One region of the Oceanobacillus sp. FSL W7-1304 genome, then DNA from elsewhere that is predicted to be linked to it. Evidence: a T-box and tRNA genes for the amino acid it is inferred to sense, from the RefSeq annotation. Region 1 holds a T-box; the other holds one or more tRNA genes.
What was found. The T-box of region 1 lies ahead of trpS (tryptophan--tRNA ligase). A T-box ahead of a tRNA ligase gene usually reads a tRNA of that ligase, here a tRNA-Trp.
Positions count from the first base shown of each region.

Region 2: it has a tRNA-Trp gene. The T-box ahead of trpS (tryptophan--tRNA ligase) is inferred to sense a tRNA for this amino acid. The anticodon was not compared.

Region 1 is NZ_CP150211.1:1,283,497-1,287,906, forward strand. It holds gene NYE61_RS06425 (nuclease-related domain-containing protein) at 60-965, shown strand; T-box leader at 1,696-1,870, shown strand; gene trpS (tryptophan--tRNA ligase) at 1,940-2,929, shown strand; gene NYE61_RS06435 (YjbA family protein) at 3,005-3,766, opposite strand; gene NYE61_RS06440 (hypothetical protein) at 3,850-4,050, opposite strand; gene fabF (beta-ketoacyl-ACP synthase II) at 4,365-4,410, opposite strand, start outside.
Region 2 is NZ_CP150211.1:1,555,572-1,559,981, forward strand. It holds gene NYE61_RS07765 (VOC family protein) at 1-277, opposite strand, end outside; gene NYE61_RS07770 (peptidoglycan-binding domain-containing protein) at 854-1,456, opposite strand; tRNA gene NYE61_RS07775 (tRNA-Leu) at 2,031-2,114, opposite strand; tRNA gene NYE61_RS07780 (tRNA-Cys) at 2,122-2,195, opposite strand; tRNA gene NYE61_RS07785 (tRNA-Gly) at 2,206-2,280, opposite strand; tRNA gene NYE61_RS07790 (tRNA-Gln) at 2,284-2,358, opposite strand; tRNA gene NYE61_RS07795 (tRNA-His) at 2,385-2,457, opposite strand; tRNA gene NYE61_RS07800 (tRNA-Trp) at 2,472-2,545, opposite strand; tRNA gene NYE61_RS07805 (tRNA-Tyr) at 2,560-2,644, opposite strand; tRNA gene NYE61_RS07810 (tRNA-Phe) at 2,662-2,737, opposite strand; tRNA gene NYE61_RS07815 (tRNA-Asp) at 2,757-2,833, opposite strand; tRNA gene NYE61_RS07820 (tRNA-Met) at 2,839-2,915, opposite strand; tRNA gene NYE61_RS07825 (tRNA-Val) at 2,944-3,019, opposite strand; tRNA gene NYE61_RS07830 (tRNA-Glu) at 3,024-3,098, opposite strand; tRNA gene NYE61_RS07835 (tRNA-Ser) at 3,115-3,206, opposite strand; tRNA gene NYE61_RS07840 (tRNA-Asn) at 3,210-3,284, opposite strand; rRNA gene rrf (5S ribosomal RNA) at 3,404-3,519, opposite strand; rRNA gene NYE61_RS07850 (23S ribosomal RNA) at 3,672-4,410, opposite strand, start outside.

The sequences.
Region 1 (4,410 bases):
AATCAAATATTACAGTATAATTGACTTAGTTTAATATTTATAATAGAAAGGATGTTACAATGCCCTACAAATTGCGTTCGAAGCCGACTGCATTACGAATTCTCGAGTTTTTAAACAAACGAAAGAAATTAACAAACAAGGAAAAACAACACTATTTAAATTTACACAGGGGTTATGAAGGAGAAATTCTATTCGACAATTTCACAGAAAAACTACAGTGTGAATGCTTAATCTTAAACGATTTGTTACTAGAAGTAAATAATACCTCCTTCCAAATTGATTGCCTAATTATTACAGGAGATAAAACCTACCTTTATGAAGTGAAAAACTATGCAGGCGATTATTACTACCAAACTGACAAGTTATTCAAAAAACCCAGATTAGAAGTTATTAATCCCCTACACCAACTGAGCAGAAGTGAACCCTTACTACGACAGTTACTTCTTCCTACTGGGTTTATCCCGCAAATCGATGCCTCAGTAGTCTTTATAAACCCCAGCTTCACCTTGTACCAAGCACCTCTAGATAAACCCTTTATTTTCCCAACCCAAATAAAACAACACATGAGAAGTATAAATGAAATGCCTTCTAAATTAATGGAGAAACATCGAAAACTTGCAGATCGATTACTATCATTACATCTATCTGAGTCTCCTTATAATCAGTTGCCATCTTATGAATATGGTCAATTGCGAAAAGGAATTATTTGTTTTAAATGCCATTCGTTTTCTGTTTCAGTCAAACAAAGAGAATGCGTTTGCCAAGAATGCGGATATAAGGAATCTCTAACCAGTTCGGTATTAAGAATCGTTAAAGAATTTGAGATTCTATTCCCAAATGAAAAGATTACTACCAATAATATTCACGATTGGTGCCAAGTAGTGAATTCAAAAAAATCAATAAGAAGAATTCTATCAAGCAACTTAACTGCTGTAGGGTCACATCAATGGACATACTACAAATAAAATAAATCGTTAGGAGCATAAATCCAGCCTTTCATCTGTCTTGGTGAGGGGTTTTTTAATTCTTGCCTATAACTTTTTTATTTTATTGATAAGTTACCAAAGAATGGTTTTTGTGGCATTCGGGGCTTTCACCCGCTCTATGAGTGACCGAAACTTTGGCTTTTTGCGGCGTTCGGGCTTTCATCCGCTCTATGAGTGACCGATACTTTGGCTTTTTGCGGCGTTCGGGCTTTCATCCGCTCTATGAGTGACCGATACATTGGCTTTTTGCGACGTTCGGGCTTTCATCCGCTCTATGAGTGACCGATACTTTGGCTTTTTGCGACGTTCGGGCTTTCATGCATTCCATGAGTGACCGAAGCATTGGCTTTTTGCGGCGTTCGGGCTTTCATCCGCTCTATGAGTGACCGAAACTTTGGCTTTTTGCGGCGTTCGGGTTTTCATCCGCTCTATGAGTGACCGAAACTTTGGCTTTTTGCGGCGTTCGGGCTTTCACCCGCTCTATGAGTGACCGAAACTTTGGCTTTTTGCGGCGTTCGGGCTTTCATCCGCTCTATGAGTGACCGATACATTAAGTTTTTGCGGCGTTCGGGCTTTCATCCGCTCTATGAGTGACCGAACAATTGGCTTTTTGTAACGTTCGGTTACTCATCAAGAACTAAAAGCCCGCCTAATAAACTTTCCCCTTGCATTTCAATAAAAGGATATATATAATAGTTAAAAATTAATATATTTAGCGTTGATAAAGATATAGTACAATTTATCCTCTGAATTTGAGAGAGCTTGTGGTTGGTGGAAACAAGCATCAAGGTAAATTGGAATTGGACTTTAGAGCTGATAACAATTAAAGTGATCTTACAAAGTTAAGATAATTAGGGTGGCACCGCGGTTCATTCGTCCCTTTTCTATAGGGAGAATGGGCTTTTTTTAATGCTTTTTTAATGCTTTAAAATGATAAGATGGAGTGATAAGACATGGAAAAAATTTTTTCTGGAATTCAGCCAAGTGGTACATTAACTCTTGGAAATTATCTTGGAGCAATCCAGCAGTTTGTTGAATTACAAAATGATTACGAGTGTTTCTTCTGCATTGTAGACGAACACGCAATTACCGTACCTCAGGAGCGATTAAAATTAAGACAAAATATTCGTTCGCTTGCAGCTTTATATCTTGCATCAGGTATTGATCCTGAAAAAGCAACCTTGTTCATTCAATCCGAGGTTCCTGCCCATACACAGCTAGGATGGATGTTGCAGTCTATCAGCTATGTTGGTGAACTAGAGCGTATGACTCAGTATAAAGATAAATCAGAAGGGAAAGATGCAGTTTCTTCTGCACTACTAACGTATCCGTCACTAATGGCAGCAGATATTCTCCTTTATAATACGAACGTTGTACCTGTTGGAGATGATCAAAAGCAGCATCTAGAATTAACACGAAATTTAGCACAACGTTTCAATAATCGCTTTAATGAGATTTTTACAATTCCAGAAATTCGTATTCCGAAGGTCGGAGCGCGGATTATGTCCCTACAGGATCCTACGAAGAAAATGAGTAAATCCGATACAAATGAAAAAGGCTACATTTCCATGCTTGACGAACCAAAGAAAATCGAGAAGAAGATTAAGAGCGCTGTAACGGATTCGGAAGGTATTGTGAAATTCGATAAAGAAAACAAGCCTGGCGTTTCTAACTTACTTACGATCTATTCAAGTTGCACAGGTGAATCCATTGAAGCACTTGAAGCAAAATATGAAGGCAAAGGCTATGGGGATTTCAAACAAGGCGTTGCAGATGCCGTAATTAGTGTTTTGAAACCAATTCAGGATCGATATGCAGCATTAATTGATTCCAAAAAGCTTGATGAGATTTTAGATCAAGGTGCAGAGAAGGCATCATTTACAGCAAATAAAACGGTTGCCAAAGCAAAGAAAGCTATGGGACTTGGAAGGGTTAAAAAATAATCATTTAAAATGCGCTAGGCAGATTTTTCTGCTTAGCGCATTGCTTTTAGCTCGTTCGATGGCATATACTGAAATCTATTTTTGATTGGATGTATCATGTTCTGGCCCAATCTCAGCTTCCCACATTTTCTCTAAAAAAGGCTGTCCGCGAATCAATTTCATGCAAAGTTCTTCATGGGTTGGGCTCCAGCCCTCTTTCACACCATTATACAACGTTTCCCAAACCGTATCCTCATCCATATAGCGAATCGCAGGATATTGCTTGGGATCCCATTCAGTTAGCCAGTACCGCAATTCTTCGCGGTTATTTGTTGTCTTCAACTGATCCAAGCCAATCATGAGCAATTGTTTGAGTTGTCTTTCTTTTCTTGTCAGTCCAAAGATCAGCTCAGGCGACATGGAAAGCATATGGTATTCTTTTTGGTAATCACTTTCAACGAATTTAAAAGATTGTGCTTTCGTATTGGCAATCATATCAAATACTAGCTGTTCTTGTCGCGGTATTAACCTACTTTTACGAATAGGTATCGAATAGCCAATCGTATCAAAAGCAAGTATATCATTACCGTCTGTAACGATACATGCATACTCCACAACCGATCTTTTTTGTCCCTTGCGTGTATATGCTCTTTTGTAGATCGAATCAAGCAAAGCTTTCGGTAGATCATGCATATCATTTTCAATGTAGTTATATAGTGTTTCTGTTATGTATAACAACGGCACTTGGTCCAACAGCTCAATTGCGTCCTCCTTACGCCACTCATGGAAATGGCAGACACTGTAGCCATTCTCTTCTCCTTCAAACCAATTCACCCATACATCGTGCAAATATAACATAGAACAACCCTCACTTTTCATATTCCGATTTAGAATACATTATGACCATCACGGTGAAAAATATTCGAGAAGTTCCATTAAAATTAATTTGGATAACGATAAAGCACAAATGCCATGATAGCAAGTCCAATTAATAGAAAATAGCATTCAATCCTGCTACTAATAAAAATAAAGTAATCCGACCATGATAAACCAGCTGGAAGAAAATTCATATATGCAATAATGGTAACGCCACCAGTAACAGCTAGTCCAAATCCAATGAGAAAGATAAAAATATATCCCATGATATCCCACCTAAGCTTGTCCGTTTTTATTAGTACATTTTATGCTAGCTAACTCAAAACATGTCATTTCATCTAACGTTATTAACGAGCAAAAAAATTTAACTCCTGCCAAGTTAGGTATCTATTTGAACCCAGAATTTACTTACTGGCGCAGCATTTGTGAACATCAGCATTTATTCTTGAATCACAGCCAATTCTTTTGAACATCAGGATCCCCCCTTAAATCTGCACTCAGTTAGATGAACTTTTTAAAACATCAAAAAAGCCGGTTAGCAATGTTCCATGCTACCAGCTTCTTAGCTTTTCATAGTTAATTATTTATACTTTTTAAATACAAGCGCAACATTATGTCCACCAAAT
Region 2 (4,410 bases), 270 kb from region 1:
AATAGCCTTGATAATCCTGCTTTCCTCTGTCTTCCATTTTTGGTTCTTGAAATTCAAAAAGCTCGAGACCAACCTGATTCTGCGAAACCAAATGCGCATTCCTCATTTTTTTGATGTTTTTACCCAATAAGTCATTGGTCATATTATGTTCCTTTTCTAATTCTGAGACAAAGGTATATGGCCCAGCAATTAGTTTAAAGCCCAAGACCTCCCCATACCACTTGATAGCTGCCTCAATATCGGGAACGGATAAACCTATATGTGTAATTGCTGTCATTATAAATCCCTCCTGATAAGCTAATTCCCTTTGTAAGTGGCTGTCACTCCCCGGATTTTGTTAAAATGACGGTTTAAGTAGTAAGGCTCTTAACCTGTTACAGATTAATGGCTAAGAATGCCTCCTTCACATATTAGCGTAAATCCCTCCTTTAATAGGGATTTCGATAAGGCAATCCAAGCATTAAAGCACGTACCTGCATTATGTAAAAGAACATGCATCTCTTCTGCACAGCTAACGATAACGAATACGAGACTAGGCTTATACCTATTGCTTTTTTAAATCCTATCGAGGGAATATGGGGACATTTTACAGGTCGAGGAATCAAGAGAAAATGATTGATGACAAGCTTAAACTCTTGTTGAAGCTCATTACAAATAACTGATCATTATTTATAGTTACTGCGTAAAAAAGGCTCTCAACATAAACGTTGAAAGCCTTGATAGCCTAAGTGATAGATACCAATGTGCGGGGTCGTAGATTATATCAAAACACTGATTTAAAAAGCTTTTGTCAAAGCCCCGAGAGATATAATCAGGGACTTTCTATTAAAAATTCAATCTATTAAGTCGATGTCTATCTTGGTTCCGATTCCACAACATCTCCATTTTGAAAAACATCATAGAATCCAACCGTGCCAGTACCTCCGTCATCAATAAAATCCTGACTTTGTGCTCTTAAAGAATAAAACAAGTTGCCGTCTGAGTCCTCATGAAGCTCGCCAGCGCTACTAAATACTAAATCATCATTATCAAGGGCATCCTCTGCATAAGCAATCGCTGTTTCTACTGTAAACAACTCTGCTTGGTATTCGTCAAGTAGTAGTGTCCATGTATCAACACCGACAATCCCGTCCCGGACTAAACCATGCTCTGCTTGTAATTCACGGACTTGTTGGTCTGTATGTGGACCAAAATTTCCATCGACTTCTGTTTCATGTCCAAAGTGATTTAACATCACTTGTATAAATTCAACTTCAAAACTTTGGCTACCCTGTTTGACAATCGGCTGTTCTTCAGGCGGCCAATTTAATATCGCTTCGTATCCTGGTGGTATTTCTGATTCTGATAGTTGAATCGAATCATTTTCCGAGGCTGCGTCTACAGTTTGAAAGGGAACAACTTGCACTGCTACAAGCATAACTGCAGGTATTACTGCTAACCATTTCTTTTTCAACATAATCTCCTCCTAAAATAATATAGACTTCGGCATTCGCATAGGCAGATACGACAGTCGATCCCTTGTCATATCTTTTGTTATCCTCAGCTGATAGCCCGCACTATTATCCCGATGTATCGACGTCTGTATACAGATGGTGCATGGTGAGGCCAGTTTGGTCACAAGCGATAGGTCTATTTCCCTTTTTCCTTTCGCTCTCGACCACCTCCTTCGCCTTCTTATTCCAAGAGGTAATTAATTGAATATTTTACATATACCCTATTAAAAATGTGTGAAACACTTTATTGTGTACTTATTTTTATTTTTATCAATAATATAATCTATGAAACCTCAAAATGGCCATACATTTGCCAACCGCTATCTCTCCTATCTATCATTCGAATGTTGTTTTTCTTAATAGTAGCTTACCAGGTAGATTATACAAGAACATCTAGTTCATCTCGTTCTATTGCTTGAATCTAACAAAGATTTTTTACTATTAGATTCTAAAATCCACAAAAAAACTCCTAAACCCTTAGATATAAAGGTTTAGGAGCCAAAAGCCTTTTGTAATTTACTTAAATCATAATATCGATACCGGTGGTCGGGGTCGAACCGACACGTCCGTGAAGACACGGGATTTTGAGTCCCGCGCGTCTGCCAATTCCGCCACACCGGCATAGGTATGGAGGCGGTAACCGGATTTGAACCGGTGATAAAGGTTTTGCAGACCTCTGCCTTACCACTTGGCTATACCGCCAAAAATAAAATGGAGCGGAAGACGGGATTCGAACCCGCGACCCCCACCTTGGCAAGGTGATGTTCTACCACTGAACTACTTCCGCATATGGCTGGGCCACTAGGATTCGAACCTAGGGTACACGGGATCAAAACCCGATGCCTTACCGCTTGGCTATGGCCCAATCAATAAATTTGTTAATTATATGAGGGCGATCGATGGGGATCGAACCCACGTGTGCCGGAGCCACAATCCGGTGCGTTAACCACTTCGCCACGACCGCCATATAATTGTAAATGGCAGGGGTAGTAGGAATCGAACCCACATTGACGGTTTTGGAGACCGTAGTTCTACCGTTAAACTATACCCCTATTATTTATTAAAATGGTGGAGGGGGGCAGATTCGAACTGCCGAACCCTGAGGGAGCGGATTTACAGTCCGCCGCGTTTAGCCACTTCGCTACCCCTCCAACTAAATTGAAGTAAATGGTGGCTCGGGACGGAATCGAACCGCCGACACACGGATTTTCAGTCCGTTGCTCTACCGACTGAGCTACCGAGCCATAATTAAAATATTTTAAATGGCGGTCCGGACGGGACTCGAACCCGCGACCTCCTGCGTGACAGGCAGGCATTCTAACCAACTGAACTACCGGACCATTTTTGGTTGCGGGGGCAGGATTTGAACCTACGACCTTTGGGTTATGAGCCCAACGAGCTACCAGACTGCTCCACCCCGCGGTATGAAATAAAGTATTAAGATGAAATATGGTGGAGGATGCAGGGCTCGAACCTGCGACCCCCTGCTTGTAAGGCAGGTGCTCTCCCAGCTGAGCTAATCCTCCATATTGGTGACCCGTACGGGATTCGAACCCGTGTTACCGCCGTGAAAGGGCGGTGTCTTAACCGCTTGACCAACGGGCCTTATTTTATGTAATAGTGGCGGAGAGCGAGGGATTCGAACCCTCGAGGCCGCGTAAACGGCCTACACGATTTCCAATCGTGCTCCTTCGGCCACTCGGACAGCTCTCCGTATGGCTCCACAGGTAGGATTCGAACCTACGACCGATCGGTTAACAGCCGATTGCTCTACCACTGAGCTACTGTGGAATAATCCAAAATGAAATCTATTTGGTTTTTCAAACATAAATTGCTCGTCCTACCAAATGAGATATTTTAGAGTAGCTTCATTCCTGTCATACAGCTCTTGTATGGTAAGGAATTTACTTGCCTGGCGGCGTCCTACTCTTGCAGGGGCAAAGCCCCAACTACCATCGGCGCTGAAGAGCTTAACTTCTGTGTTCGGCATGGGAACAGGTGTGACCTCTTCGCTATTGCTACCAGACAATATAATTATCACCCAAGTGAACCTCAAGAAAATCAGTGACAACCAATATTATAATCGTTTTTGAAAAAAAATCAAGTATAAAGTTGGGTTTTTATAAGGTTTATACCTTAAAAACTAAATAAGAGAAAACAAGACATCAAATAAAGAATTTAGTTAAGTCCTCGATCGATTAGTATCCGTAAGCTCCACGTGTCACCACGCTTCCACACCGAACCTATCAACCTCATCGTCTCTGAGGGATCTTACTCACTCGAAGTGATGGGAAGTCTCATCTTGAGGGGGGCTTCATGCTTAGATGCTTTCAGCACTTATCCTTTCCACACGTAGCTACCCAGCGATGCTCCTGGCGGAACAACTGGTACACCAGCGGTGTGTCCATCCCGGTCCTCTCGTACTAAGGACAGCTCCTCTCAAACTTCCAACGCCCACGACGGATAGGGACCGAACTGTCTCACGACGTTCTGAACCCAGCTCGCGTACCGCTTTAATGGGCGAACAGCCCAACCCTTGGGACCGACTACAGCCCCAGGATGCGATGAGCCGACATCGAGGTGCCAAACCTCCCCGTCGATGTGAACTCTTGGGGGAGATAAGCCTGTTATCCCCGGGGTAGCTTTTATCCGTTGAGCGATGGCCCTTCCATGCGGAACCACCGGATCACTAAGCCCGACTTTCGTCCCTGCTCGACTTGTAGGTCTCGCAGTCAAGCTCCCTTGTGCCTTTACACTCTACGAATGATTTCCAACCATTCTGAGGGAACCTTTGGGCGCCTCCGTTACCTTTTGGGAGGCGACCGCCCCAGTCAAACTGCCCGCCTGACACTGTCTCCGAACCGGATCACGGTCCTGGGTTAGAATGTCCATACAGCCAGGGTGGTATCCCACGGAT